3 regions of the Streptomyces sp. NPDC006259 genome follow, and region 1 is predicted to be linked to each of the others. Evidence: riboswitches for the same ligand, from Rfam matches in the RefSeq annotation. Region 1 holds a riboswitch; each other region holds the start of a gene.
The links. A riboswitch is a leader RNA that binds a small molecule or an ion and turns the genes downstream of it on or off. The one in region 1 is predicted to bind cobalamin.
Positions count from the first base shown of each region.

Region 2: linked by a shared signal. The riboswitch ahead of ACFYO5_RS19815 (ribonucleoside-diphosphate reductase subunit alpha) and the one ahead of ACFYO5_RS07155 (energy-coupling factor ABC transporter permease) in region 1 are both predicted to bind cobalamin.
Region 3: linked by a shared signal. The riboswitch ahead of ACFYO5_RS00320 (cobalamin biosynthesis protein) and the one ahead of ACFYO5_RS07155 (energy-coupling factor ABC transporter permease) in region 1 are both predicted to bind cobalamin.

Region 1 is NZ_JBIAHY010000002.1:206,448-208,613, reverse strand. It holds gene ACFYO5_RS07165 (MarR family winged helix-turn-helix transcriptional regulator) at 1-261, opposite strand, end outside; partial or broken gene ACFYO5_RS07160 (phosphatase) at 463-672, shown strand; cobalamin riboswitch at 781-966, shown strand; gene ACFYO5_RS07155 (energy-coupling factor ABC transporter permease) at 996-1,697, shown strand; gene ACFYO5_RS07150 (energy-coupling factor ABC transporter substrate-binding protein) at 1,694-2,095, shown strand; gene cbiQ (cobalt ECF transporter T component CbiQ) at 2,102-2,166, shown strand, end outside.
Region 2 is NZ_JBIAHY010000004.1:713,097-715,262, forward strand. It holds gene ACFYO5_RS19815 (ribonucleoside-diphosphate reductase subunit alpha) at 1-1,032, opposite strand, end outside; cobalamin riboswitch at 1,155-1,298, opposite strand; gene mctP (monocarboxylate uptake permease MctP) at 1,482-2,166, opposite strand, start outside.
Region 3 is NZ_JBIAHY010000001.1:60,603-62,768, reverse strand. It holds gene ACFYO5_RS00325 (cobyric acid synthase) at 1-313, opposite strand, end outside; gene ACFYO5_RS00320 (cobalamin biosynthesis protein) at 310-1,278, opposite strand; cobalamin riboswitch at 1,378-1,512, opposite strand; gene ACFYO5_RS00315 (hypothetical protein) at 1,655-1,876, opposite strand; gene ACFYO5_RS00310 (anion permease) at 1,911-2,166, opposite strand, start outside.

The DNA.
Region 1 (2,166 bases):
CACCCGCTCCACGAAGCCGGCGGCCTGGAGCCGGTCGCACAGCCGGCTGACCGAGGGCGGTGTGGAGGCGAGGGAGTGGGCGAGGCTGCGCAGGTTGATGCCCTCCTGGTGTTCCAGGACGAACAGCACGCGCAGCTGGGACGCGGACGCGGGCGCCGTCGAGGCCCGTCCCCACAGCACCTCCAGCAGTTCCGCGGCCGTCGCGGTCACCCGTGCGACCTCGTCCGGGTCGGGGCGGTGGCGGAAGGCAGTCACGGTCACCCTCTCGCAGACACTGGGACGACCGCCAGGGTACTGGCGGCTCCCCGCCCTTCCTCACTCCCCGAAGCGGCGGCGCCGCACGCGCGTTCGCGGGACACCCCGGCCGCCGAGCCGGGCCGCGGAGCGCAGGAACGGTGTTTCCGTCGTGGTGTCCCCCTCATGAACAGCTGCGTCACCGCCGAGCGCGCCCTGCGGACGGCGGTCCTCGTCAGCGACGGCGTCCACGCGTTCGCCTCGCCCGGCGCGGAGACGGACGGGGACGCCGTCCTCGTCCGGGCGATCGGCTCGACCCGTCCGCTGCCGGCGGCCGAGGTCCCGCGTGCCGTGCTGCGCGAACCGGCCGGGCACCGCGGCGGATCCGGGGCGCGGGGCGACGCTCCGGTGGTGTGCCCGGACGGGCACGGTCGCTGACCGGCGCCGCCGCGGTGGCCCCGGCGCGGCGGGTGTGCGCCGGGGGGACACCCCGTGTCCGCCGCCCGTGCGCCCCCGGTCCCGCTTGTCACCGCCCCTGTCCTCGCACTACTGTCACCAGGCCTTGGTGAACGGGAAATCCGGTGTGATGCCGGTGCGGCCCTCGCCACTGTGATCGGGAAGTCCGGCTCCGGCCCTCGCGGGCAGCCACTGGGTCCTCACGGACCCGGGAAGGCGGAGCACGGGCGGTGGTACCCGTCAGCCAGGAGACCGGCCAAGGCACGTCAACCATCCACGAGGTGCTGGAGAGGGTCTGCTCAGCCATGCACATAGCCGAGGGTTTTCTGCCTCCGGCGCACGCGGTCGCCTGGAGCGTCGCGTCGGCGCCTTTCGTCGTCCACGGAGCCCGGTCGCTCAACCGTGAAGTCAGGGAGCATCCCGAGAGCACGCTGCTGCTCGGCGCCGCCGGTGCCTTCACGTTCGTCCTGTCCGCGCTCAAGCTTCCGTCGGTGACCGGGAGTTGCTCGCACCCCACCGGCACCGGTCTGGGCGCCGTCCTGTTCCGGCCGCCGATCATGGCCGTGCTGGGCACGATCACCCTGCTCTTCCAGGCGCTGCTGCTCGCGCACGGCGGCCTGACCACACTCGGCGCCAACGTCTTCTCGATGGCGATCGTGGGGCCGTGGGCCGGTTACGGCCTGTACCGGCTGCTGCGGCGCTACGACGTGCCGCTGATGGTCGCGGTGTTCTGCGGCGCGTTCGTCGCCGACCTGTCCACCTACTGCGTGACCAGCGTGCAGCTCGCGCTGGCGTTCCCCGACCCGAGCAGCGGCTTCCTGGGCGCGCTCGGCAAGTTCGGGTCCATCTTCGCCGTCACGCAGATCCCGCTGGCGGTGAGCGAGGGACTGCTCACCGTTCTGGTGATGCGTCTCCTCGTGCAGTCCAGCAAGGGCGAGCTGACCCGGCTGGGCGTGCTGGTGACCGGCGGGCGGAAGGCGGACACGACCGGGGCGGTGGCCCGGTGAGACGCAACACCAGGATCAACCTCCTGCTGCTGCTCGCCGTCCTCGCGCTCGCGGTGCTCCCGCTGGCCCTGGGGCTCGGCGACCACAAGGAGCAGCCGTTCACCGGCTCCGACAGCGAGGCGGAGACGGCGATCACCGAACTGGAGCCGGACTACGAGCCGTGGTTCTCGCCCCTGTACGAGCCGCCGTCCGGGGAGATCGAGTCGGCGCTGTTCGCCGTCCAGGCGGCCCTGGGCGCGGGTGTCCTCGCCTACTACTTCGGGGTGCGCCGGGGGCGCCGGCAGGGCGAACAGCGGGCACTGGCCCGTCTGGAGGAGGAGCGGGACGGGGACGGGGCGGGAGCCGACGACGCCGCTCGGGCCCCCGTGGACGGGGCCTCCCGCCACGATCGGGTCTGAGCGCTCGTGCTGCCGATCGACGCGGCGGCGCACAGCAGCCGCTGGCGCCGCCGTCATCCCGTGGACAAGGC
Region 2 (2,166 bases), on a different contig from region 1:
GACCCGGCGCATGAACTCGTCCGGCACCCAGTGCGCCAGGTTGAGGTTGTGCGTACGGCGGGCGTCCTCGCCGGTGTTGTCCCGCAGCTCCAGGAACTCCTCGATGTCGGAGTGCCAGGTCTCCAGGTAGACCGCGGCCGCGCCCTTGCGCCGGCCGCCCTGGTTCACGGCGGCGACCGAGGCGTCCAGCGTCTTCAGGAACGGCACGATGCCGTTGGAGTGCCCGTTCGTTCCCCGGATGAGCGACCCGCGCGAGCGGATCCGGCTGTACGACAGACCGATGCCGCCGGCGTGCTTGGAGAGGCGGGCGACCTGGTGGTAGCGGTCGTAGATGGAGTCCAGCTCGTCCAGCGGGGAGTCGAGGAGGTAGCAGGACGACATCTGCGGGTGCCGGGTGCCGGAGTTGAACAGAGTGGGGGAGGACGGGAGGTAGTCCAGGCGGCTCATCAGCGTGTAGAGCGCGGCGACCTCGTCGACGGACCTCGTCGTGTCGTCCTCGGCCAGGCCGCTCGCCACTCGCAGCAGGAACAGCTGGGGCGTCTCGACGACCTTGCGGGTGATCGGGTGGCGCAGCAGGTACCGGCTGTGCAGGGTGCGCAGGCCGAAGTAGCCGAAGCGGTCGTCGGCGCCCTGGTCGACCAGCGCGTCGAGCCGGGCCGCGTGCAGCCGCACGAACGCGGCCGTGCGGTCGGCGATCAGGCCCTCGCGGTGGCCGACGGCGACGGACTCGGTGAAGGAGGTGACGCCCTGGGAGGCGGCCTCCGCGCGGATGCCGAGCGTCAGCAGCCGGGCGGCCAGCCGGGAGTAGGCGGGGTCCTCGGAGATCAGACCGGCGGCCGCCTCCGTGGCCAGCTCGCGCAGCTCCGACTCGTCCGCCCGCGCGGACCGGCCCCGCAGGGCCGCGGCGGCGACCCGGCCGGGGTCGGCGTCCGGGAGGTCGGCGGTCAGCTCGGTCAGCGTCCGAAGCAGCGCGGCTCCGGGACCGTCGGTCTCCAGGGCTGCTGAAACCGGTTCGGCTGGCGCGATGGTCACGTGGGGCTCTCCCTCGCTCGGCGGGGGCCTCGCACAGGGCAGCGGGCAGCACACGAACGCGGGGCGCGTCGCGTCCACCGGCCCATTCCGCGAGGCCCGGACGTCAGGGCACCCGAGCCGGACGGACCGGGTGCGCTGCCGGCAGGTGCTCGGACTGACCATGCGTGCGCGAATGGACAGGAACGCACGCAAGTACACCGTTGCGGGACAGTTCCGGATTCGCACCGGATTCCCCTGCGACGACAGCGAGCATGAGCATACATCTTGTGTCGGGCTGCCGCGCGACCCCCAGATGTTGTGTCGGGCTGGCTTCACAGCGTCAACCCGCAGGGCACGGAGCCCAGTCGTCCCGGCACCGGCGGCGCCGGGAGCGCGTACGGCGGCGGGCCGCCGAGGTGACCTGCCCTCGACGGCCCGCTGCCGGAAACGCGCGGGGAACGGTCCCCTCGCTAGTGCCCCGCCCCCGCCGTCGCCGGAGGCAGCTCCACCTGGACGCCCGGGTCGCCGGCGTCCGCCGTGTAGTCCGACGGGGACGTCTGGTCGACGCCCTCCGGGGCCTTCAGCGCCTTCAGGGCGAACGTCAGGACCACGGTCACCACCACGTTCAGCAGGAACGCGGTGAGGCCGATGTACCCGATCTCGCCGATGCCGGGGATCTCCTTCGACGAGCCGCCGAAGTGCTTCTGCGTCGGGGAGGCCACGCCGTACGCCGCGAAGGTGCCGTAGACCATGCCGACCGCCCAGCCGGCCAGCAGCGCCCAGCGGTGGAACCAGCGGGTGAACAGGCCGCCGACCAGGGCCGGGAAGGTCTGGAGGATCCAGATGCCACCGAGCAGCTGGAAGTTGATGGCCACCGTCTTGTCCATGGTGAGGACGAAGACCAGCGCGCCCACCTTCACCAGGAGCGACACCAGCTTGGAGACGCGGGTCTCCTCCTTGGGCGTGGCGTCCGGCTTGATGAAGTCCTTGTAGATGTTGCGGGTGAAGAGGTTCGCCGCCGCGATGGACATGATCGCGGCCGGCACCAGCGCGCCGATGCCGATCGCCGCGAACGCCACGCCCGCGAACCAGTCCGGGAACATGTCCTCGAACAACTGCGGGATCGCCAGCTGTCCGTTGGAGACCTTCACCCCG
Region 3 (2,166 bases), on a different contig from region 1:
GATAGCCGCGCGCGCTCATCTCACCGACCGGCTTGCCGAGCAGCACGACCTGGCTGCTCCGCTCGCCGCCCGGCTTGAGCAGCACCGGGTTCATCAGCGCGGTCGGCTCGACCCGGCAGGCCTGCGCCTGCATGGCCTGCGCCCGCCCGATCTCGGCGCCCTCACGGGTCACGAACGAATTGAGGGACATGTTCTGCGCCTTGAAGGGCGCGACCCGGACCCCCTGCCGCACCAGCCACCGGCAGATCCCGGCCGTGACGACGCTCTTGCCGGCGTCGGAGGTGGTGCCGGCGACGAGGAGACCCCCACTCATGACGTACGCCCCTTCGCTCCCGCGGCGACGGCGCGCGCGGTGATGACGCGCGCGGCGACCGTGACGCCGAGCGCGAGCAGGCCGACCCGGCGGGAGAGCCGCGCGGCACGTTCGATGTCGTGGGGCTCGACGGGCCGCCCCCGCTCCCCGTTCAGCACGGGCCGGTGCTCGACCCGCCCGCCGTACGACAGCGTCCCGCCGAGCCGCACCCCGAGGGCACCGGCGAACGACGCCTCCACGGGACCGGCGTTGGGGCTGGGATGCCGGTGCGCGTCGGCCCGCCAGGCCCGCACCGCCCCCCGGGGATCGTCCCCGGCGACGGCGGCGAGTACGGCGGTCAGCCGCGCCCCGGGCCATCCGGCGGCGTCGTCCAGCCGGGCGGACGCCCACCCGAACCGACGGTGGCGCGGCGACCGGTGGCCGACCATGGCGTCCAGGGTGTTCACGGCCCGGAACCCGAGCAGCCCCGGCACCCCGCCGACGGCCCCCCACACGAGGGCGCCCACGACCGCGTCGGAGGTGTTCTCGGCGACGGACTCGACGACCGCGCGGGCGACCGCGTCGGCGTCCAGAGCCTGCGGGTCCCGCCCGCACAGATGCGGCAGCCTCGCCCGCGCGCCCTCGATGTCCCCCGCCTCCAGGGCCCGTCCGACGGTCCGGGCCTCGCGCACCAGCGAGGTCCCGCCGACGACGGCCCAGGCGGCGGCGCCGGTCAGCGCGACGGAGGCGGCGGGGGAGCGGCGTACGGCACGGGTGGCGGCGGCCCCGAGAGCGACGGCGCCGCCGGCGCACACGGCGGTGTACAGCGCGCCCCACCCGCGGTGGTCCCGCCACAGCACCCGCTCGACGGCGGCAGCGGCCCGCCCGAACAGGGCGACCGGATGGCCCCGGCGCGGATCGCCGAGGATCAGGTCCCCCAGGAGGCCGGCGGCGGCACCGTACGCGTAGCGGCGATCGGCACCCACCGGCTCAGCCGGCCGACGGGTCGGGCAGCGACCTGGTGGCGGACCTGGAACGGCAGCCGAGCATGGCGATATGTCCTCACTCAGGGTGTCCACGCCCTGGTTCGACGAGACCGGCGACGAGAGTTCCTGGCTCCCGGGGTTTTCACCCCCGGTGACAGTGGCGGGACCGCGCCGGATTCACACCGGCTTCCTCTTCTGACGCCGTACATGGCCCCGGCAGTCCACCATGGTCCCGGAAGGGCCGTCAACTCGCCGTTGACCTGCGACAGCACAGTGTGCAGAACCCCACATGCCTCCGGTCACGGCCGTCACGCACACGTGGGGCGCGGGACGGTGATCCGTCCCGCGCCCCACGTGTGCGTGTGCGTGCCGTCCGTCAGGCAACGATCAGCGAGATCCCGTACGCCACCGCCGCGGCGCACGCCGCGAAGCACGCGTAGGCGCCGGTGACCGCCAGGGTGGCGGAACCGCCCTCGGCCGTCGCCCGCTCGCGGCGGGACAGGCCCATGATGCCGAGCGTGAACAGGGCCACGAGGGCCACCGTGATGAGGAGGCTGACGCCGAAGACGGAGCCGAGAGCCGCCCAGTCGATCTTCATGCTGCTTCTTCCTTCGTACCGGTGGGGGCGGGGCTCAGACGGCGGTGACGGTGGGGGTGGCCGGCAGGGCCGGTTCCGCCACGGGCGCGGGGATGGTGGCCGTCAGGTCGTCGGTGACGGTGCCCGCCGGGGGCGGGGCCACGGCGGCGATGGCGGCGGTCACCACGCCGGCCGGCTCCTCGTCGACGTCGACGACGTTGGTGTGGTCGACGACCTCACGGCGCGAGAGCTTCCAGATCGCGGCGCTGGAGGCGATGAGGAACACCGCGACGAGCGCCGTGCCCCAGCTG